4 regions of the Calditerricola yamamurae genome follow, and region 1 is predicted to be linked to each of the others. Evidence: predicted binding sites of a transcription regulator. Region 1 holds the regulator's gene; each other region holds the start of a gene.
The links. The regulator Rex, encoded in region 1, represses fermentation and respiration genes when NADH is low (regulators of the CRP and FNR family bind a similar motif). The targets are predictions, from matches to a motif close to TTGTGAAATATTTCACAA.

Region 1 (4,722 bases):
CAAGATCGGCTCCATGGGGGCAAAGGGCATCACCGAACCCGAGGGGGACCGCTTCGACCCGCGTGCCGTCATCCGGTCGCCTTCTTTCGGCGGCGGGGTGTGCGTTTTGCCGGGGCGGCCTCCTTTGCGGTGGCCTCCAGCGACGCTTGCAGCGCCGCCATCAGGTCGACTACCGGGGCCGGGCGCGGGGTTGGGGCCGTCTTGACCTCTTCTCCTTCGATCTTCTTGGCGATCCGCTCGCGCAGGGCCTCGCGGTATGTGTCGGTATACTTCTCCGGTTCAAAGGGGGCCGACAGGTTTTCCACCAGTTGAACGGCCATACGCACTTCCTTCTCGTCCAGATCGGTCTCAACCGGCAAATTGGGCACGAGCCGAATGCTGCGCACCTCATCCGGATAAAAGAGCGTCTCGAGCATCAGCCCGTCGGCAATGGCGCGCACGGCGCACAGCGACGACTTGGCGCGCAGCGTGACGCGGGCGATGGCGATTTTCCCCGTTTCCGCCATGGCGCGCCGCAGGAGGGCGTAGGCTTTCTCCCCATTTTCTCCCGGCGAAAGGTAGTAGGACTTGTGAAAGTAAACGGGGTCGATTTCGGACAGGTCGACAAAATCCAGGATCTCGATCGCTTTGCGCGCTTCGGGCTGCACAGCGTTCCAGTCATCCTCGGTGAGCACGACGAACTTGCCCGGCTCGTACTCGTAACCGCGCACGATGTCGTCCCACGAGACATCCTGGTTGCAGTGGGGGCAGCGGCGTACGTATTCGATGGGCGTGTGACACGCCTTGTGCAGGTAGCGAAAGCGGATGTCCTTCTCTTCTGTGGCCGCGAACAGGCGCACGGGAATGTTGACCAGCCCGAAGCTGATGGACCCTTTCCATACCGTATGCACGCGCGTCACCTCTCACCCGTAGTCTCGGAGGGGATCGCGCGCGCTATGCGGAAACGAAACTGGAAACTTAGGGCAGATAATAGGCCAAGCTGTGCAGCTCCAGGGTCACGTCGGCGTGGTGCACCCGCACCCCTTCCCTGACGCGCAGGTTGATCGGCGCGAAATTGAGGATGGCCTCCACCCCGGCTTCCACCAACCGATCCGCCACGGCCTGTGCGGTATAGGCCGGTACGGCAATGATGCCGATGCGGATGCCCTTCGCCTTGACCGTTTCCGGCAGTTCCTCGATGGGTTGGATACGCAGTGCGCCGATCTCCTGGCCGATCTTGGCCGGATCGTTGTCAAACACAGCCACAATGCGCATATTGTCCTGGCGGTACATGGTGTAATGGCACAGGGCGTGGCCGAGATGGCCGGCACCAACCAGGCAAAGGGGAATCGGCCGGTCCAGTTTTAAAATCTGGCGGATCTTTTCGATGAGATACGGGACTTCATAGCCCACGCCTTTGCGTCCAAATTCGCCGAAATAAGCCAGGTCTTTGCGGATTTGCGCCGGATTCATGCCCAGTTTTTCGCCCAGCTCCTGCGAGGATACGGTTTTGATGCCCAGGCTGTCCAGATAGGTCAGGTAGCGCAAGTAGACAGGCAGGCGTCGGATCACAGCGTCGGAGATCTTGGACGTTTTCAACCCGGCGGTTCCTCCTTTGTTGCGAATCCCGTATCACCTACCGTGTTTTCTCCTTTTCCAGAGACAATTCCTGCTGTCCGGCACGCAGACCGACAAGGACAACCTGATACTGGAGTCCGTCGGTGATGACCGCAACCGAACCGTGGCGGGACGGCTGGTAGATGTCGGCCCACGAGTCCGACAAGCGCTCCAGCACCTCCTCCCGCCCGAAGTCCCCCTCCTCGCCCCGGGAAAACACAATGGCCACCTCGGGGTCCACCGCGGCCAGGAAGTCGGGGTGCGACCCTTGCGCGCTGCCGCAGTCGCTCACCTTGAGGACCGCGGACCGCAGATCGGGATTGGCGGCGAGGATGGCCGCTTCCGCTTCGGCGTTGATCGAGCCGGTGAACAGAAAGCGCACGTCGCCGTAGGCAAGGCGGAACACCAGGGCGTTATTTTGGGGGGAGAGGGACAGCGGGGGGCGGGGATGAAGCGCGGTCAGGATGGTGCCGCGGTTGAGGTGCAGGCGTTGCCCGGCGGTGAGGGCCACGAGGCGGATCCCTTCGGGGATGCGCGGCGGCAGGACCACCTGGCGTGTCAGGGCGGGAAACACCAGCGCTTCGACGGGGTAGGCGTCGAGGACCGCTTGGGCATTCCCGGCGGCTTCGGGCATGTCGCTGGAGAGGATCAGCCAATCGAGGCGACGGACCCCCGCCTCCTCGAGCAGGGCAAAGAGGCGTGCCCGCGCCTCGGCCGCCCCCGTATCAACCAGGGCCGTCTCGCCGCTGGACCACTGGAGGAGCGTCGCCTCGCCCTGCCCGATGGCCAAAAAGGTAACCTTCAGCCCCGTCCAGTCCACCGTCGGCTTGGCGGCGGGCCGCGGCGGCGAGGCGGCCGGCAAGGCCCACCCGCCGACCAACCACCCGATGGTCACCAGCACCACCACGATGCGTGCCACCGTCCTCACGCGCGACACCCCCTGCAGATGGTCCCGTTGCCGTCCTCTGCCGGCGGACCGGAGCGGCATTATGCCGGCGGCGTGGCAGGTGGCGGGGCCGAAGCGTGCACGGAAGCGAGGTACTGTTCCCATGCGCGGCGGGCCCCGGGGACGTCGTGATTGAGGAGGTGGGCCAGGCCCTGGTACACATAGCCTTCCACCAGCGCCGGATTGAGGGCCACGGCCCGGTCGAAGCAGCGGGCGGCCTCGGCAAAGGCGCCGTCGGTAAGGGCGAGATGCCCCGCGTGGTAGAACCCCAGGGCCTGTGCCGTCCTCGTGGGCTGGACCCGCAACTTTTCGCACAGCACGCGCGCCTTCTTGCGCTCGCCGCGGCGCGCGAGCAGGATCACCAGCGTGGACAGGCCCAGTACGTGGTCGGGGTGGCGGTCGAGGATGCCGCGGACGACACGCTCGGCTTCCCGGTCGTCACCGCCGTGCAGGAGCACCCAGGCGTACGAAAACTGGTGGTCGGGATGGCGCCCCAGCGACAGGGCTTTGCGGAGATAGCCCATTCCCTCCGGGCGGCCGGCCAGCCACAGCGTCCATCCTAGCCCGTGGAGGGCCTCGGCGTCTTTCCGGTTGTAGGCCAGCGCTGCGCGGTAGCAGTCGGCCGCCGCGCCATACCACCCGTTGGCTTCGAGGCAGGCGGCCACCTGCTTGAGCACCGCGGGCGGCGACTGGCCGGCCAGGAGCCGCGACCAGAGCCGTTCCGCGTCTTCCCGTCTTCCCGCGCGCAGGTAGGCCCGCAGGAGCAACACGGCGGCGTCCCAATCGCGCGGGTTCTCCTCCACGAGCGGATGCAGCAAGGCGATGGCTTCCGCGGGGGAACCGGAGTGCAGCAAGGCGGTGGCCAAGTTGTAGCGGACAACGGGCGTGTTCTGGCAGCGCAGGGCTTCACGGAAGCAGTCCCGCGCCTCCTGGAATTGTCCGCGCATGCCGGCCAGACAGCCCAGGCCGTTCCAGCTCGCCGCCCGCACCGTGGCGTCCGGCGCCTGGAGGAGTTCTGTAAACCGTTCGGCCGCTTCGGCCCACGCGCCGTTGTATAAAAGCGTGCAAGCCAGGAAGAGGCGGATCACGGCCTCACCGGGGTGCTCGGCGACGGCGCGGCGAAAACACACTTCCGCCTTGTCGAACATGAACAGATTGAAATAGCCGAGGCCCTGGCGAAACCACGGCGGCTCTCCGGCGGCCGTCTCCGGGGAACCACTTGAGGGGGGCGTGGCGGAAGGAGGCGCATCTCCCGCCTTTTCCGCATGCGGAAGCGCGGCGGTCGGGGGTGACGCGTCTGCCTCCTTCGCCGCGGGCGCGGCCGATCCGCGCATGGATCCCTCGAACAAGCACAGCGCCTCTTCCACCTCAAGCCACCGGTCTATGACGCGGTCGTGAAGCGCGCGCAGCGCGGCCAGGTCCTCCGCCAGCCGGGCCCGCGTGGCCGGGTCGCCGGTTGCCCACGCCTGCTCGATGCGCGCCAGGGACTCGAGCATGGCGTCGAAAAACGCGTCCAACAGCAAAACGGCCCACCTCCCGGAACCCTTCTTGTTCACAGTCTTTGCCCGGGAAGGGGACACCATGCGCCGGTGAGGACGTGCGGGCATCACCTGACCATGGCGTGTTCCTCGGCACCGAGCAGCTCGACGATGCGGTTGCCCTCGCCCATGATGGCAATGCGCGGGCGGTGGCGGAGGGCTTCCTCGTCGGTCATGAGGGCATAGGAGATGATGATGATGACGTCTCCGGGCTGGACCAGGCGGGCCGCCGCGCCGTTCAGGCAGATGACGCCGCTGCCGCGCGGGCCGGGAATCACGTACGTCTCAAAGCGCGCACCGTTGTGGTTGTTCACCACCTGGACTTTTTCGTTGGGCAGGATGTCCACCGCGTCGAGGATGTCCGCGTCGATGGTGATGCTCCCGACGTAGTTGAGGTTGGCCTCCGTCACCGTGGCGCGATGGATTTTTGCCTTCATCATCGTGCGAAACATCGGCGTTCCCCCTTTCGTCCCTCAGTCGAGGGTGACGAGCGCGTTGTCAATAAGGCGCGTGCGGCCGAAGCGCACGGCCACGGCGATCAGCACCTGTTCCCCCGGGACGCCCCGCGGCGGAACGAGATCGGGATAGGCCAGGATGTCGACGTAGTCAATGTCCGCCAGCGGCTTTTGCGCGATCCGCTCG
Region 2 (4,722 bases), on a different contig from region 1:
AGGAAGAACCAGAGGAAAAGCCTGACCGTCAAGAATAGTTGCCAAAAACGTCCAATATCAGTGTACTCATATCCCTGGTGTCCAAACCAAAAATTGGTCTTCAGATCGGGGATCCGCTGCATGATCGCCAGCCACTGGCCGGCAAGGCTGCCTACTACAATGATGACCAGGCACACGAAAAGGAAATTCACAAAAAAGCGCTGCCCTTTCGGCTCATATCCCGATACCGCAGGGGCCATGAACAAGCCGGTTCCAAGCCAGGCGGTCGCAATCCAGAAGATACCGAGTTGCGTGTGCCACGTTCTCGTCACCGCATAGGGAATCCATTCGGCGAGGGGGATCCCGTAAAAACCCGATCCTTCCACCTGGTAGTGCGCCGTGATGACCCCAAGCCCAATCTGGATGATAAACAGGGCTGCTGCAAGCCAGAAATACTTTAGCGTGGCTTTCATAGAGGGTGTTGGTGACAAGGCGAGCAAAGGATCTTTTTCCGGATAGGTTTCGGCGCTATCCTCATGTCTGTGTTTTTGCACGGCATAGTACCAGGCCAGTGCACCGATTCCTGCCAGAAGCAAAACAAAGCTGATGACGGACCATACCACCATGGATCCTGTTAACGTATTGCCGATGAGCGGTTCATGGGGCCAGTTGTTTGTGTACGTAATCTCTTCACCCGGTCGATTGGTAGCACATGCCCACGTCGCCCACCAGAGGAACGCGTTCAGCGCCTGAAGGCGGCTTTCGTCTTTGATGACGTTGTCCGGAATCGCGTACGCTTCCCGGAGTTTCGCTAGCTTTGGATCATCGGTGAAGAGCGCGGTGTAGTGTTGGCTGATGGCCTGGTAGGCTTGAGCGCGCAGGGGAGAGATCACCAAATCGCCGGTCGTCGGGTTGTAGGTATTGGTTCGCATTTCTTTTTTAGACGCGCCTGCAGAACCGATTTTTCCTCATCCCCAAGCGCGTCGTACGGTTTTTGGTATTCTTCCTTGGCCCAATAATTCAGGAACCACATGCATTCTCGGTGCAGCCAGTCGGCCGTCCAGTCGGGGGCGACGTAGGCGCCGTGCCTCAAACAGAGCCGATGGCATGTCCCCCTATCGACTGCCATACATTTTGGCCTTCTCGGATGTCGTCGCCTGTAAACAGAACGGTTCCTGTTGTGGTGACGACCCTCTGCGGAATCGGCGGCATTACTTGGTAAATTTTTCCCCCGTAGTATCCAAGCACAGCAAAGGATAAAAGAATAACAAGCGCTAAACTGACCCACAGTTTGGTGTAACGCATAGAGCTCCCACCAAAAAATGGTCATCATTAACTAGAATTCCCAGCTAAAGAGGTGTGATATGCACCCAAAAAAATACAGAAGCGGCTTCTGCCGCTTCTGTATGTAGACAACGTACGGGAGCCTTTTCGCGGCATCCTTTTCGCATTCCAGCCGGAAAAAGAACTCCCTCGGCTGCGTTGGCACCGAGGGAGTTTGGTCTGAAGCGACTTCCGCCGCGTTTCCGCTGCGTTCGGGTGAAAACGTCGCGCTAGATCACACAGACTTCCGCCGGGCACTGCCCGTCGCAATGGCACATCGCCCGCAATCGTTGAAGGTCGTGCACCACCAGGTGGCCGGCGCGCGTGCTGAGGGTGCCTTCGGCTTTCAACTTGTTCAGCATGCGATTGACGCTTTCCCGGCTGGCGCCGATAAAGTTGGCCAGGTCCTGGTTGGTCAGCTTCAAGGCGATGAGGATGCCCTCTTCTGTCGTTCGGCCACAGGAATTGCACAGGCGGATGAGCGTTGACGCAAGGGCGCCGGTCTTGCCGTACACCAGGAGATCGCGCATCTTGGTTTCCAGGACGCGTTTCGTGATGGACATCCACTGCAAAAAGGCAATGGCCAAATCGGGATGACGGTAGAACAAAAATTCCAGTTCCCCCTTGCGGATGACCCCGAGGGAGGCATCGGTGATCGCGATGGCGTTCGTCAGGTTGAGGGCGTGGGACAGCGTGCAGGGATCGCCGACAAGGTCGCCGGCATGCTTGATGGTGAAGGTGATCTCTTCTCCGCTGTCGGTGTTCTTGGTGATCTTGACGGTGCCTTCGTGAATGTAGTAAAGATATTCGGTCCAATCTTCGTCCTGGAACAGGTACGTTCCGCTGCGCACCTTTTTGGGTGTCATAATGGCGAGAAGCCGTTCAAACTGATCCGGGCGGACGAAATCGACAAAGCGCTTTCCAACGACCGATGTGGACATGGTGGTCCCTCCAGTTCGGCGCTTCGACAAACCCGATGGGGATTGCGAAGGTCGGATGAATTCCCTCCTACTGACACTATAGCAGGCAATCGGAACGTGAAGATTTGCGAAGCTGTGACGTCTGTCACAATCTCGTGGCGGATTTTCGGGATACCATGGAAGCAGAAGAAGAGGACATGCGCAGCGGACGACCAACGTCCGGGTAGAAGAAGCAGGAGGGGTTGTGATGAAGCTACTCGTTCCGCACGAGCACGGCGGATGGGCGATGGTCTCCGTCCCCTTTCTCCTCGGCATGGTGGTGGGAGGACCCACGTGGCTGCACCTTCCGCTGTTTCTCGCTTGGTTGTGTTTCTACCTGGGGGCCTATCCCTTCCGCCTGATGCTTGCGCGGCGAGGCGGGGGCGATCGGCAGCGACTGTTCCGCTGGTCGGTGGGCTACTGGGCAGCGGGGTTGATATTCGCCATTCCGCCGCTGGTTTCCCACCCGTCGCTGTTGTGGGCCGGGCCCGTGCTTGGGGGATTGTTTGCCGTCAACAGCTGGTTTGCGTACCGACGCAACGAGCGGTCCTTCGTCAACGACGTCTGTGCCATCTTGGCCTTTTGCGTCGGCGCTGCGGCAGCTTATGTCGTCGGCGCGGGAACATGGGACCGGATGGCCCTGTGGGTCGCGGGGATGTGTGTGCTCTATTTCGTGGGCAGCGTCTTTTTCGTCAAGACCGTGTTCCGGGAGCGAAAAAACGCGCAGTGGCTCCGTGCTTCAAAAGGATACCATGTGCTGCTCGTGGGGTGCCTGGCTCTCATGGAGCCCTTGCTCGTGCTGCCCTATGCCTTTGCGGCCGTGCGGGCCTTCGTGTGGGGCGGGAAGGTGATGCGCCCGATCCACGTGGGACTTATTGAGATTGCGGGTTCGGTGGTTTTCCTTGTGCTCTCGGTGGTGGTACTTTCCGTCACGAATTGGCCCACGCTTTGAGGGCCTCCACGTCGTAGAGGATGATGTGCTGGCGCGTCATGTCGAGAATCCGCTGGCGGCGCAGGTCGTTGAGCAGGCGATTGACGCTTTCACGCGTCGTGCCCGCCATGTTGGCCAGGTCCTGGTGGGTAACGGGGAGGCGCAGCACCACTGCCCCGTTTTGCGTACTTCCGTGCGTGGCGGCCAGCCGCAGGAGGATGGCCGTGAGGCGATGCCGCACGTCCTGGGTGGAGAGTTCCTGCAGCTTTTCCTGCAGTTCGCGGATTTTGGCCCCGAGCACGCGCAGCACCTTCACGGCGATGGTCGGTGTCGACAGCAGAAGCTGTTCAAAGGAGCGGACCGGGATGGCGAAAACGCGGGTCGGCACAACGGTTTCGGCCGTTGCCGGGTAGGGGCTCTGGTCGAAAAACCCGGTGTGAGGGAACATATCGCCCGTCGTCAAGAGGGAAATAATCTGTTCGTGGCCGTTTTCGTCCACCTTAAACGTCTTGACCAGGCCGTCGATGATCACGTAGACGGCCTCGCGCGTACCGCCCTCATTGAAGATCACCGCTTTTTTGGGGAAGGAGCGGGGGATGGCGATGGCCGCGATCCGTTCCAGCTCCTCTTCGGTGAGGTCGCGAAACAGGGAAACGTTGCGCAGGTGTGGGATCAATTGGGACACGCCCATCACCTCGGTTGACACGTATGGGGGACGGCAGGGTCAGGTTGCCCGCCGTCCCTCATAAATTTCCTCGTCGGTCAGAAAGCACGCCGGGTCTTCCGCCCAGAAATCGCCGTGTACGGCCATGGCCCGGGCGCGGAAATTGCCGTTGCAGATGTCGAGGAACCGGCAGCCGGCGCACCGCCCCTTGAGGAGCGGCTTGCGGTTGCGCAGTTTCTGGAGCATCGGGTGGGGGTTGTCCCGCCACAGTACCGAAAAGGGGGTTTCCCGCACATTGCCCACGGTGACGTAGGGCGTGAACTGATCGGGGTGGACGAAGCCGCGGTGGTCGATGTTGGCAATGGCAATCCCTGACCGGTTGCCCCCCGCAAAGCGCAGCTTCTCGTAAATGGCATCCGCCTTGGCGGGGTCTTTTTGCATGACCCGCAAGTAGAGATAGGCGCCGTCGGCGTGGTTGTCGACGGTGAGGATTTCCTTTTGAAGGCCACGCCGGGCGAAGTCCTCAACACGGGCGAACAGGGTGTCGAGAATCTGGCGCGTCTCCTCGGGAGAAATGTCGTCTTCCGCCGAGGCGCGTCCGGTATAGACGAGATGGTAGAAGCAGGCCCGCTGGATGCCTTCCTCTTCGATCAGGTCAAAGATGGCGTCCAGTTGGTCTGCGTTGTGACGGTTAATTGTGAAACGCAGGCCCACCTTCACCCCTTGGTTCAGGCAGCTTCGGATGCCGCGCAGGGCGGCGTCAAAGGCGCCCTTCTTGCGGCGGAAGCGGTCGTGCACGTCACCGATCCCGTCGAGGCTAATCCCGACGTAGCCGACACCGATGGCCTTGATCGCCTTGGCCAGCT
Region 3 (4,722 bases), on a different contig from region 1:
TTTCCTCTTTCAAGAAATGATCGAACAGGATCTGCACCGCTTCCGACACCTCACGCGCCATCCGCCGTGCGGTATCGGCTTTGATGGGACCGGTCAGGCTGGCCATCGTGGCCAGAAATCCCGAAAGGCGCGATTTGGCCTGTTCGTGTTCGTACTCCATCACCGCGATGGGACCCATCTCCCGCCCGATATGCTTGGCCATCAGCGGGAAAAGGACATCTTCTTCCCGTTTGGAGTGCGGGTCCAACTCGGCCACGAACATCCTCACTTTCTCTTCCAGCGCGCGCAGGGGTGCCTCCCAGTCTTCGACGCCCGCATCGGCGCCGATCGCCTGCGCCTCCTTGAACAATTTCTCCATCTGCTTGCGGAGCGGCGGGTGTTCGTCCTTTAACCGCTGAAGCCCTTCGCAAAGCGTCAGCGGACCGCCGGTCATTCCCATCATGCCGCAGCCGAAGGGCATGGCTTCCATTAACGTTCCCTCCTCAACCGGTCGCCGTTGGCGCTTAGCCTTATGTTTCAACCCCTGCGCCTTCAGGATACGGCAAAACGCATACCAAAACCGTGACCGCGATCACAGTGACGGCCGGTTTGCCCCACCGCGAAGCCCCAGATGCCCGCAACCCCCTGCACGTTCTTCATGAGCCGTGCCGCAGCCGGTACTGCTCCCGCCGGCCAACGCGTTATGCGATGCGGGCCAACTCGTCCTCCATCAGGCGGTGGACCGTCCGCACAATCGCATTGATCTCCTCCTTGGTCGCCCCCTCCACATGAATGCCCATCGCCACGACAACCGTACAGCCCAGCGCTTCGGCCGCCCGGCGGGCCAGCTCCTCTGCGATCTCTCCTTCTCGGTGGCCGGGGAGCGCGTAAACGGCTGCTTCAACCCCCTCCCCCGTTGGATAGGCAAGGGCCACCGCCCCAATGTGAGCCTGCCCGCCGGTGATCAGAAACGCGATGTCCTTCCCCATCGGGAAGGTGCGCAGGCGAATGGCGAAGGGATGGCCGTTCATGGGTTTGTCACCTGCAACGCGATAGAGGGGTCGCCCATCCATTGGAATTGGTCCCGTCCATGCATGCATTCTTCTCTCCCACCTTAAGAGCTCTTTGTTCTCTCCGTTAGGATCCCGTTCCGGATCGAAAATAATTACTATGTTTTTCTTATATTACTTTTTATGATAAACTCGTCCGAACAAAGGGTCAGTGACATTTTTCACATTCAGGAGTCCGCTCACATTTTGTTCATCTGCACATCCAACCGCACGAAAAAAGCGCCCACCGACAAATCGGCTCAGGCGCTCGGTTCGGATGGTCGGCTTGCCGCCTCACTGCTTCAGCGGCAGGGACACAAAAATGGAAAACTTGTCGCTCGAGGCGGTAAAGGCATGGGGCTTGCCTTGCGGGCAAATGAGCAAATCGCCTGCCTTGACCGCATAGGCCTCGTCGCCGATGAAAATGGTCCCTTCGCCTTCAACAACATAAAAAGAAACCTCCGGGTGAAACGCACCGCCACAGGCCTTGCGCTCACCGCGTTTTAGGTTGATGACAAAGTGCTTCAGGACGTCGGATACATGGATCAGCTCCACCTGCTTGTCCGTCAGGTAGTCAGCCAGACGGTGTTGCGTCTTGGTGCTTGCCATCTCCTTTACCCTCCCTTGGTTACGTTCAACTTTTCCAGCACGTCCTCCACGGCCACGCCCACTTTCCGCGCAGCCTCTTCCAGGGTTTCCATCCCCCCGCAACACAGGTCAATGCCGAATGCGTCCAGCACTTTCATCGCTTCCGGGGATGCCTGGATCACCTCGTTGACCGTCATGTTCTTGGTAAAGGTCATCGTTGTCCCCTCCTTCCCTCGACCCGCTACTCCGATGAGCGAATGCACACTCCCGCGGTCTTCGTGCGAAAACACCTCTCCTCACGACGAGGCAAGCCGAATCGTTTGCAGGATGTTGTACGCAAAGGCGAGAATCGTCAGCCAATGAGCCAGGGCAGCCCATTTGGCCCACGCCAACGCTTCGGAACTCCCTCCCCCATAACCCAGTGCCATCAGCCCCAGAAGCAACACGAAGGTAAGGTTGCCAGCGATCACGTGGAACCACGCGAGCCATTCGCTGTACAGGGGCCGGGCAAGGAAGCGCGGCAAGACGTGGTACAACACACCGTAGACCATCATGGACAGAAAGCCGAGCAGGTTGAGGTGGACATGTACCGGTTTGAGCGCCAAGAGGGTGGGACGGAAGAAAAACAGTGTTCCGAGCAGCGTTCCCAACACGAAATACAGGATGCTGGCAATGATAAAGAATTTGGTGTATCCCTTCATGCGATACCCCCGCTTTCGTTGGCACCTTTTGTCCCGCCGGTTCCTCACCCCCACTCCCGCAACGGTTTCGGTTGCGCCCGGTACGGGCGCATTTATTATAATGCCCCCATTTCCCGCGCATTGTGAGATGCATCACAGTTTGGTCGGACCGGCTTGATTCACTCGGGTTTCAAGGGACGCCTCGTTTGTGCCCTTGTGGCAAATCGGTGAATGAAGCGGCAAAACGTGATGGCGATCACAAGCTGTGCGCCCCGTCTTTCTTATATTGGGGGTGCCCACAAACCCCAAGGAATGGGAGGGAAAAGGGATGGCAGAACGGCGGACGTCCCCCGAGACGCAGCCTTCGGTAAGGCGAAGTTTGCTCAAGCAAATCCTCGTCGTCACCATCCTTGCCAGCTTTACCGTTCTGCTCATCGGGGGGTATTGGATCTACGAATCGCTGGCGCCGCGCCCGGCAAAGGTAGTCGACCCGAAGGGCGAAGTACTCACCACTGCCGCGCAAATCAAGGGCGGGCAAGCCGTCTACCAAAAATACGGGCTGATGGACTACGGATCGGTGCTCGGCCACGGCTCCTACCTTGGGCCGGACTACACCGCCGAGACACTGCACATTGCCGTCACAGCCATGCAGGATTTCCACGCCCGGCGGGATTACGGCAAGCCCTTTGCTGATCTGGACAAAGCCCAGCAGGCCGCGATTGAGAAAAAAGTCAGGACAGAGATCAAGGAAAACCGCTACGATCCGGAAACCGACACGCTGACCCTCACCGAGGCCCAGGTCTATGCCCTCCAAAAGGTGCGAGAACACTACCGCACCGTCTTCACCAAGGGCGACGGCAACGGCATTCTGCCCGGCCTGATCCAAGAGGAGCACATGCCGAAGTCGGATCGTGCCTGGGTAGCAGAAGGGGATCAGCTGACGCAGATCGCCGACTTCTTCTTCTGGACAGCGTGGCTGGCCAGCACGAATCGGCCGGGTGAAACCCACACCTATACGAACAACTGGCCGTATGACGAAGCGGCCGGAAACACGATGTCCTTTTCTTCCATCTGGTGGAGCGCGGCCAGTACCGCTCTCTTGATCGGCTTTACCGCGCTCATCCTGTACTTCTATTACCGCTACAAGCTGGACATGGAAGAAGCCTATACACCGGGCAACTTCCCCCGTTTTGACCTGGCGGCCATTCCGGTCACGGTCAGTCAGCGCAAGACGGCCAAGTACTTCACCGTCGTGATCCTGCTCTTTCTCGCCCAGGTGATGCTCGGAGGCCTCTTGGCCCACTACTACATCGAACCGGATTCCTTCTACGGGTTGGATTGGGTTGCCAATCTCTTGCCCTTTAACATTGCCAAGGGCTACCACCTGCAACTCGCCATTTTCTGGATCGCCACCGCCTGGCTCGGAATGGGCATCTACGTCGCCCCGGTGGTTGGCGGACGCGAACCAAAGCGTCAAGGCCTCCTTGTCGACATCCTGTTCTGGGCCCTCGTTGTGCTCGTCGTCGGCAGCATGATCGGTCAGTGGCTTGGTGTCAAGGGATACCTGGGCAACCTGTGGTTCTGGCTCGGCCATCAGGGTTGGGAGTACCTGGAGCTTGGCCGGTTGTGGCAGGTCGTGCTGGTCGTCGGCATGAGCATCTGGCTATTCCTTGTCTACCGTGGGCTGCGCGACAGCCTGAAAGCGGAGACGGACAAGGGCGGACTGGTACACCTGTTGTTCTACTCGGCCATCGCCGTGCCGGCCTTCTACATCTTCGCCTTCTTCTTCAACCCCGGCAGCAACATCACCTACGCCGACTACTGGCGCTGGTGGATCATCCACTTGTGGGTGGAAGGGATCTTTGAGGTCTTTGCCGTCGTCGTTATCGGCTTCTTGCTCGTGCAAATGGGGCTGGTGACGAAAAAATCGACCGTACGAGCCTTGTACTTCCAGCTCATCCTTCTTCTTGGAAGCGGCGTCATCGGCACGGGTCACCATTACTACTGGATCGGCGCCCCAGAAATCTGGATTGGTCTCGGCGCCGTGTTCTCGGCCCTTGAGGTGATTCCGCTCACCCTGCTTATCCTCGAGGCCTACGGGCAATACCGCATCCTGCAGCAGGGCGGTGTTCACTTCCCGTACCGCGCCGCATTCTGGTTCCTCATCTCCACGGCAATCTGGAACCTGGTCGGCGCCGGTGTCCTCGGCTTCCTGATCAACCTTCCGGCCGTGTCCTACTACCAGCACGGCTCCTTCCTCACACCGGCCCACGGCCACGGCGCACTGATGGGCGTCTACGGCATGTTTGCCATCGCCGTGCTGCTCTACACGCTGCGCAACCTCGTCAAGCCCGAGGCATGGAACGACAAGGTCCTCAAAATGGCCTGCTGGGGCCTGAACATCGGCCTGGCCGGCATGATCCTCA
Region 4 (4,722 bases), on a different contig from region 1:
CCCGGGAGTTTCCCGGGGCCTTTACTTGTTGTGGGAGAGAGTCCTTACCCGAGCCCCAATTGCCGTTTCGCCGTTTCCGACATTCTTTCCGGCGTCCACGGCGGCGACCAAACGATTTGCACATGTACGTCACGAACGGCCGGGTGGCGGCGGAGCGTTTCTTCTACGCCGGTGATCATCGCTTCATGTAGGGGACAACCGGGGGTGGTCAGCGTCATCGTGACCGTGACGTTGCCCTCGGTGATGTCGATGCCGTAGATCAGGCCCAGGTCAACGATGTTGACACCCAGCTCCGGGTCGACCACTTGTCGAAGCAGGTTTTCTACGTCGGTCTTGGTGAGCGTGGCCATTGGGGTTCCCCCCTTTTGTTTCCTATTTCGTGAAGGTTTTCGCAAGCAACACCGTGTACCCCAGCGCGGCAAGCGACAAAACCATGCCGGAGGCTTTGGCCAGAGGGATCCATCCGGCAGCCAACGCGGCGATGAAGAGGAGAAACGCGAGGCCCATTGTCGCCAGCGTGCGGCCGACAAGGCGATCCTTCAAGAGATCGGCCAGCGACGGTACCGGCTCCTTCCCAACCTTGGGGCCGTATTTGTGCGTCCACCACAGGAACGGCACGATTTTGGACAAGTAGCCGAGAATGGTGAAACCGACCCATCCCCATAGGTACACAAATCCAACCAGATGAACCGCGCGCGGGGCGGATGCGGCCTGGGGAAAGAAGACGGCCACCAAAAATGCCAGTACGGCGGCAACGGTGATGCCGCGCGCCGCCCACACGGACCAGGCGATGCCGGATCCGGGGTTGGCCTTATGGCGGTGGCGAAGGATTACCGCAATGTGGCGGACAAAGGTGATCAGCGCCAGGACAAGCAAGAAACCTGCAACTGCCTGTGTGCCTGCGCCCCCGCCGACAAGCGCTCCGAGGGCGCCGACGAGTACCGCTGCGCTCCACAGAAGGAACACGATGCCTTCCAGCCGACGCGGATAGCCGTGGGCGAGGTAGAACATCGGGAGCAGCTTGTAGGTGTAGCCGGTGATGAGCAACCCGAACCAGCCGATGGGGCCGAACCACAGGTGCGCGGTGAACAGCCGCGCGTGAAGGGTGTTTCCTGCGCCGAGCCAGTAGTTTGCTCCCATGGCGACACCGGTCAACGCAGCCAGTACGAGAAAGACCAGGGCACCGGCGGTGCTGAGGGTGATGCTGTTCCACTGGCGGGCGTGATGCAACGTACGGGCCAAATTCCATGTAAAAAGGGCGATGCCGCACGCTGTTAGCGTGCCGAATGCGGTAATCGCTGTCGGGGAAAAGGCGCGGAATGCGAGGATAAGTCCCGCCACGCCAAGGGCAAAAAAGGCGTAATGGACATAAGCGAGCTGTTCGCTGTGGAGCTTCGTCTGCAATACGACGTGCAAGAGCTGATATGCTGCGCCCATGGCCGTCATCGTTGCCCATCCCAGGACAAAAAGGTGCGCGGCTGCCCATGTGCCGGGCGAACGAGGATGAGAGTCGAGCCAGCCGTATCCTGTGGCGAGGGCAAGGAAATGGAAAACGGCAAACAGCACCAGCGCGGTGTTCAGAAACAGAAACGGAATGCGAAAGGACGTTCGGTTGGGATTGGGGTGGGTATAGGTTTTGGTTCGTTTACGCGGCGCTTCGTTCCCGTGGGATGACAAATGGCTTTCCATCGGTAACGGTCATCCTTTCGGCGCCGTTTTGCGAATTGTCACGCGCGCGGACCCGTCTTCCAGCTCCTCGACGGTGTACGGGAAGCCCAGTTCGTCCAGCTCCTGCAGCAAAAAGACGGGAACGCGATCGTTGTGGATGATCACCGTATCACCGTGAGGGACGCGGTTGAGCAGGCTGAGCGTCCGCACCATCGGTTCTGGCGGCTGGAGGCCGCGGTTGTCCAAAACGTGTACCTTCGGCTCCCGGTCTGTGGTCGTTTCGGTTACGTGCTTTCCTGTTTCCTCTTGTGGTATCCCTTCGCGGGCCCGGCTTTTGTGCACGAAGGTAACCACCCAATGCTTTGGTTCCACTTGTTCCGCACGATGGACGAACCCCTTCAATTTCATCACGCCAATCAGAGGGGTAGGTTTAAACGGGGCGTGCAGGATGAAGGTGTCTTCTTTGGCGAGGGACTTGACCGTTTTCATGATCAAGTCAAACGGCTCTTCACCGCGTGCGAGGTGCGGCCGTACGTCAAGTTCCACCGTTTGCGGCGTCCGTTGAGGGGTGTTCATGCTGAACCATCCCCTTTCGTATGGTTCACGTTTTGTTCCCCGTTAGTATAGGACCAATGGGGTGCCTAAAATATGACGCGGGTCACAGAAAAATCTTTCCATTACGATGCGGAAAAGTTACAGAGATGCTCCACATGTTCGCGAATGCTGTCAAAGAATCGTAACGAATGTCCGTGTTTTGTGTGACATTTGTCACAACCTGTTTGTTTCCAATCTTCTACAATAAGTGTAGTGCAAAAGGGCCAATGTAAGGCGAAGGAGGGATGTGCCGATGAGGTCGACGCAGACCAGTCCGCAGCTGGACAAACGGGAAACGCCGCTCATCCAGGAAGAGGGGCAAACGCTGAAGGGGACGTTTGTCTTTGCGTTAGGACTTGGGGCGTTTATCCTCCTCAGCTGGCTATCCGTGTTCTTCCTGTATCTTTCGCGGTAAACGCGGGAAGCGAAAGGAGGGGCAGGCGGGATGCACCTGCATCGCTATGAAAAGATATGGCTGGCGATTGGGGTCAGCATGATTGTGGCATTTTTTCTGGTTCTTCTTTATGGTCAGTTTGTTAAGGGCTTCATGCCCGCTCATGGGTTCCAGACGATTGATCCGACCAAGGTAGACCAGACGCCACCGTTTGACCAGCCGGGCGTGTTCAAGAAGGGCGACAACGAGTACGAGGCGGTACTGGTGGCGATGGCGTTTGGGTATCAGCCCAACGTGATCGAGGTTCCCGCCGGGTCTACCGTCCACTTCAAAATCACGACAAAAGATGTGGTACATGGTTTTGAGATTCCCGAAACGAACGTGAACGCCATGGTGATTCCGGGGTACGTTTCGGAGACGACCTATACGTTTAAAAAACCCGGGGAATATCTCATTCTCTGCAACGAGTATTGCGGTGTGGGCCACCAAATGATGATGGCCAAAGTCAAGGTAACCGAGTGACGGCAGCCGAAAACGAGGAGCGTTCAAGTCGAGCGACCGCGATTTCCAGAAAGGGGAGATGGACATGGAACGTGTCGCGCGACCCCATCCCCAAGATGCGCGGCTGAGCTTGGCCTATGTATTTGTCGCTTTCCTAGCCCTGTTTTTGGGGGCGATGGCCGGTCTGCTGCAAGTGCTGCAGCGTACCGGTGTGATTGAGCTGCCGGCGGGCATCGGCTACTATCAGCTGCTGACCGCCCACGGCGTGCTGCTGGCACTGGGCCTGACGACCTATTTTATCATCGGGTTCTTTTTCGCCGGTGTGGCCAAGACCCTCGGGGGGCAGCTGACCCAACCGGTTCGGCGCATGGGCTGGATCGGCTTCTGGGTGATGACGGTCGGGACGGCCCTCGTCACGTACACCATCGTGATGAACAAGGCGACGGTGCTGTATACCTTCTATGCGCCGCTCCAGGCGTCGCCGGTGTTTTACATCGGCTTGGCGTTGCTGGTCGTGGGAACGTGGATTAGCGGCGCGGGGATTTTCCTGCAGTACCGCCACTGGAAGCAGGTAACGGGGCAAAAACTGTCGCCGCTCTTTGCGTACATGGCTGTGGTGACGTACCTCATTTGGTTCATCGCCACTCTGGCCGTGGCGGCAGAGGTGTTGTTCCAGCTCCTTCCGTGGTCCCTCGGCTGGGTGGAGAAGATCAACGTGGAGCTCAGCCGGACGCTGTTCTGGTTTTTCGGCCATCCGCTGGTGTATTTCTGGCTCTTGGCGGCCTATGTGGCATGGTATGTTGTGATTCCGAAGATCATCGGCGGGAAAGTGTTCAGCGATGCGCTGGCGCGCCTGGCCTTCGCGCTGTTCATTATCCACTCGATACCGGTCGGGTTCCATCACCAGCTACTGGAGCCGGGGATCAGCCACAACTTCAAGCTGCTCCAGGTCTTCATGACGCTGATGGTTGTCATCCCCTCGTTGATGACCGCCTTTTCGGTGGCCGGCTCCTTTGAGTTGGCCGGGCGGGCCAAGGGTGCCAAGGGGTTGTTCGGCTGGGTGAAGGTGTTGCCGTGGAAGGACGTCCGCTTCTTCGCCCCGTTTGTCGGCATGCTCTTCTTCATTCCCGGAGGTGCCGGCGGCATCATCAACACCAGCCACCAACTGAACACCGTCGTCCACAACACCCTGTGGGTGACGGGCCACTTCCACCTGACCGTGGGTACCGCTGCCGTGCTGACGTACTTCGGCGTGGCCTACTGGCTGGTGCCGTACCTGACCGGCCGCACCTTGCCCGCGGGCGTCAACCGGCTGGGGATTCTGCAAACCGTGGTGTGGGCGATCGGCATGTTGTGCATGTCCGGCGCGATGCATTTCGTCGGACTGCTCGGGGAGCCGCGGCGCACGGCCTTCACCACCTACGGCGATCACCCCATCGTGCAGAGCTGGGAACCGTTCCGCGTGCTGATGGCCATTGGCGGTGCCTTCCTGTTCATCGCCGCGATGCTGATGGTGGCCATTGTCCTCTATCTGATGTTCGCCGCTCCGAAAGGCGAAACGGAGT

Region 2: a site for Rex is predicted at 2,356-2,373, ahead of ACYQ0Z_RS03340 (YwiC-like family protein). Genes of this name have one in related genera too.
Region 3: a site for Rex is predicted at 2,438-2,455, ahead of ACYQ0Z_RS03400 (nitric-oxide reductase large subunit). Genes of this name have one in related genera too.
Region 4: a site for Rex is predicted at 2,425-2,442, ahead of ACYQ0Z_RS03285 (cytochrome c oxidase subunit 2A). Genes of this name have one in related genera too.

Annotation. Positions count from the first base shown of each region.
Region 1 is NZ_BAAIFH010000006.1:305,555-310,276, reverse strand. It holds gene ACYQ0Z_RS07885 (ATP-dependent DNA ligase) at 1-72, opposite strand, end outside; gene ku (non-homologous end joining protein Ku) at 69-890, opposite strand; gene ACYQ0Z_RS07875 (redox-sensing transcriptional repressor Rex) at 958-1,578, opposite strand; gene ACYQ0Z_RS07870 (ComEC/Rec2 family competence protein) at 1,616-2,524, opposite strand; gene ACYQ0Z_RS07865 (tetratricopeptide repeat protein) at 2,584-4,065, opposite strand; gene panD (aspartate 1-decarboxylase) at 4,149-4,532, opposite strand; gene panC (pantoate--beta-alanine ligase) at 4,554-4,722, opposite strand, start outside.
Region 2 is NZ_BAAIFH010000004.1:413,192-417,913, reverse strand. It holds gene ACYQ0Z_RS03360 (cbb3-type cytochrome c oxidase subunit I) at 1-452, opposite strand, end outside; partial or broken gene ACYQ0Z_RS03355 (nitric-oxide reductase large subunit) at 699-1,012, opposite strand; gene ACYQ0Z_RS03350 (hypothetical protein) at 1,069-1,191, opposite strand; gene ACYQ0Z_RS03345 (Crp/Fnr family transcriptional regulator) at 1,533-2,243, opposite strand; gene ACYQ0Z_RS03340 (YwiC-like family protein) at 2,470-3,213, shown strand; gene ACYQ0Z_RS03335 (Crp/Fnr family transcriptional regulator) at 3,191-3,883, opposite strand; gene ACYQ0Z_RS03330 (radical SAM protein) at 3,917-4,722, opposite strand, start outside.
Region 3 is NZ_BAAIFH010000004.1:420,993-425,714, forward strand. It holds gene ACYQ0Z_RS03375 (hemerythrin domain-containing protein) at 1-469, opposite strand, end outside; gene lpdD (prenylated flavin chaperone LpdD) at 681-1,010, opposite strand; gene ACYQ0Z_RS03385 (cupin domain-containing protein) at 1,323-1,637, opposite strand; gene ACYQ0Z_RS03390 (DUF542 domain-containing protein) at 1,643-1,831, opposite strand; gene ACYQ0Z_RS03395 (hypothetical protein) at 1,913-2,317, opposite strand; gene ACYQ0Z_RS03400 (nitric-oxide reductase large subunit) at 2,625-4,722, shown strand, end outside.
Region 4 is NZ_BAAIFH010000004.1:402,433-407,154, reverse strand. It holds gene ACYQ0Z_RS03300 (metal-sulfur cluster assembly factor) at 45-350, opposite strand; gene ACYQ0Z_RS03295 (hypothetical protein) at 373-1,689, opposite strand; gene ACYQ0Z_RS03290 (DUF2249 domain-containing protein) at 1,699-2,244, opposite strand; gene ACYQ0Z_RS03285 (cytochrome c oxidase subunit 2A) at 2,516-2,677, shown strand; gene ACYQ0Z_RS03280 (cytochrome c oxidase subunit II) at 2,708-3,178, shown strand; gene ACYQ0Z_RS03275 (b(o/a)3-type cytochrome-c oxidase subunit 1) at 3,243-4,722, shown strand, end outside.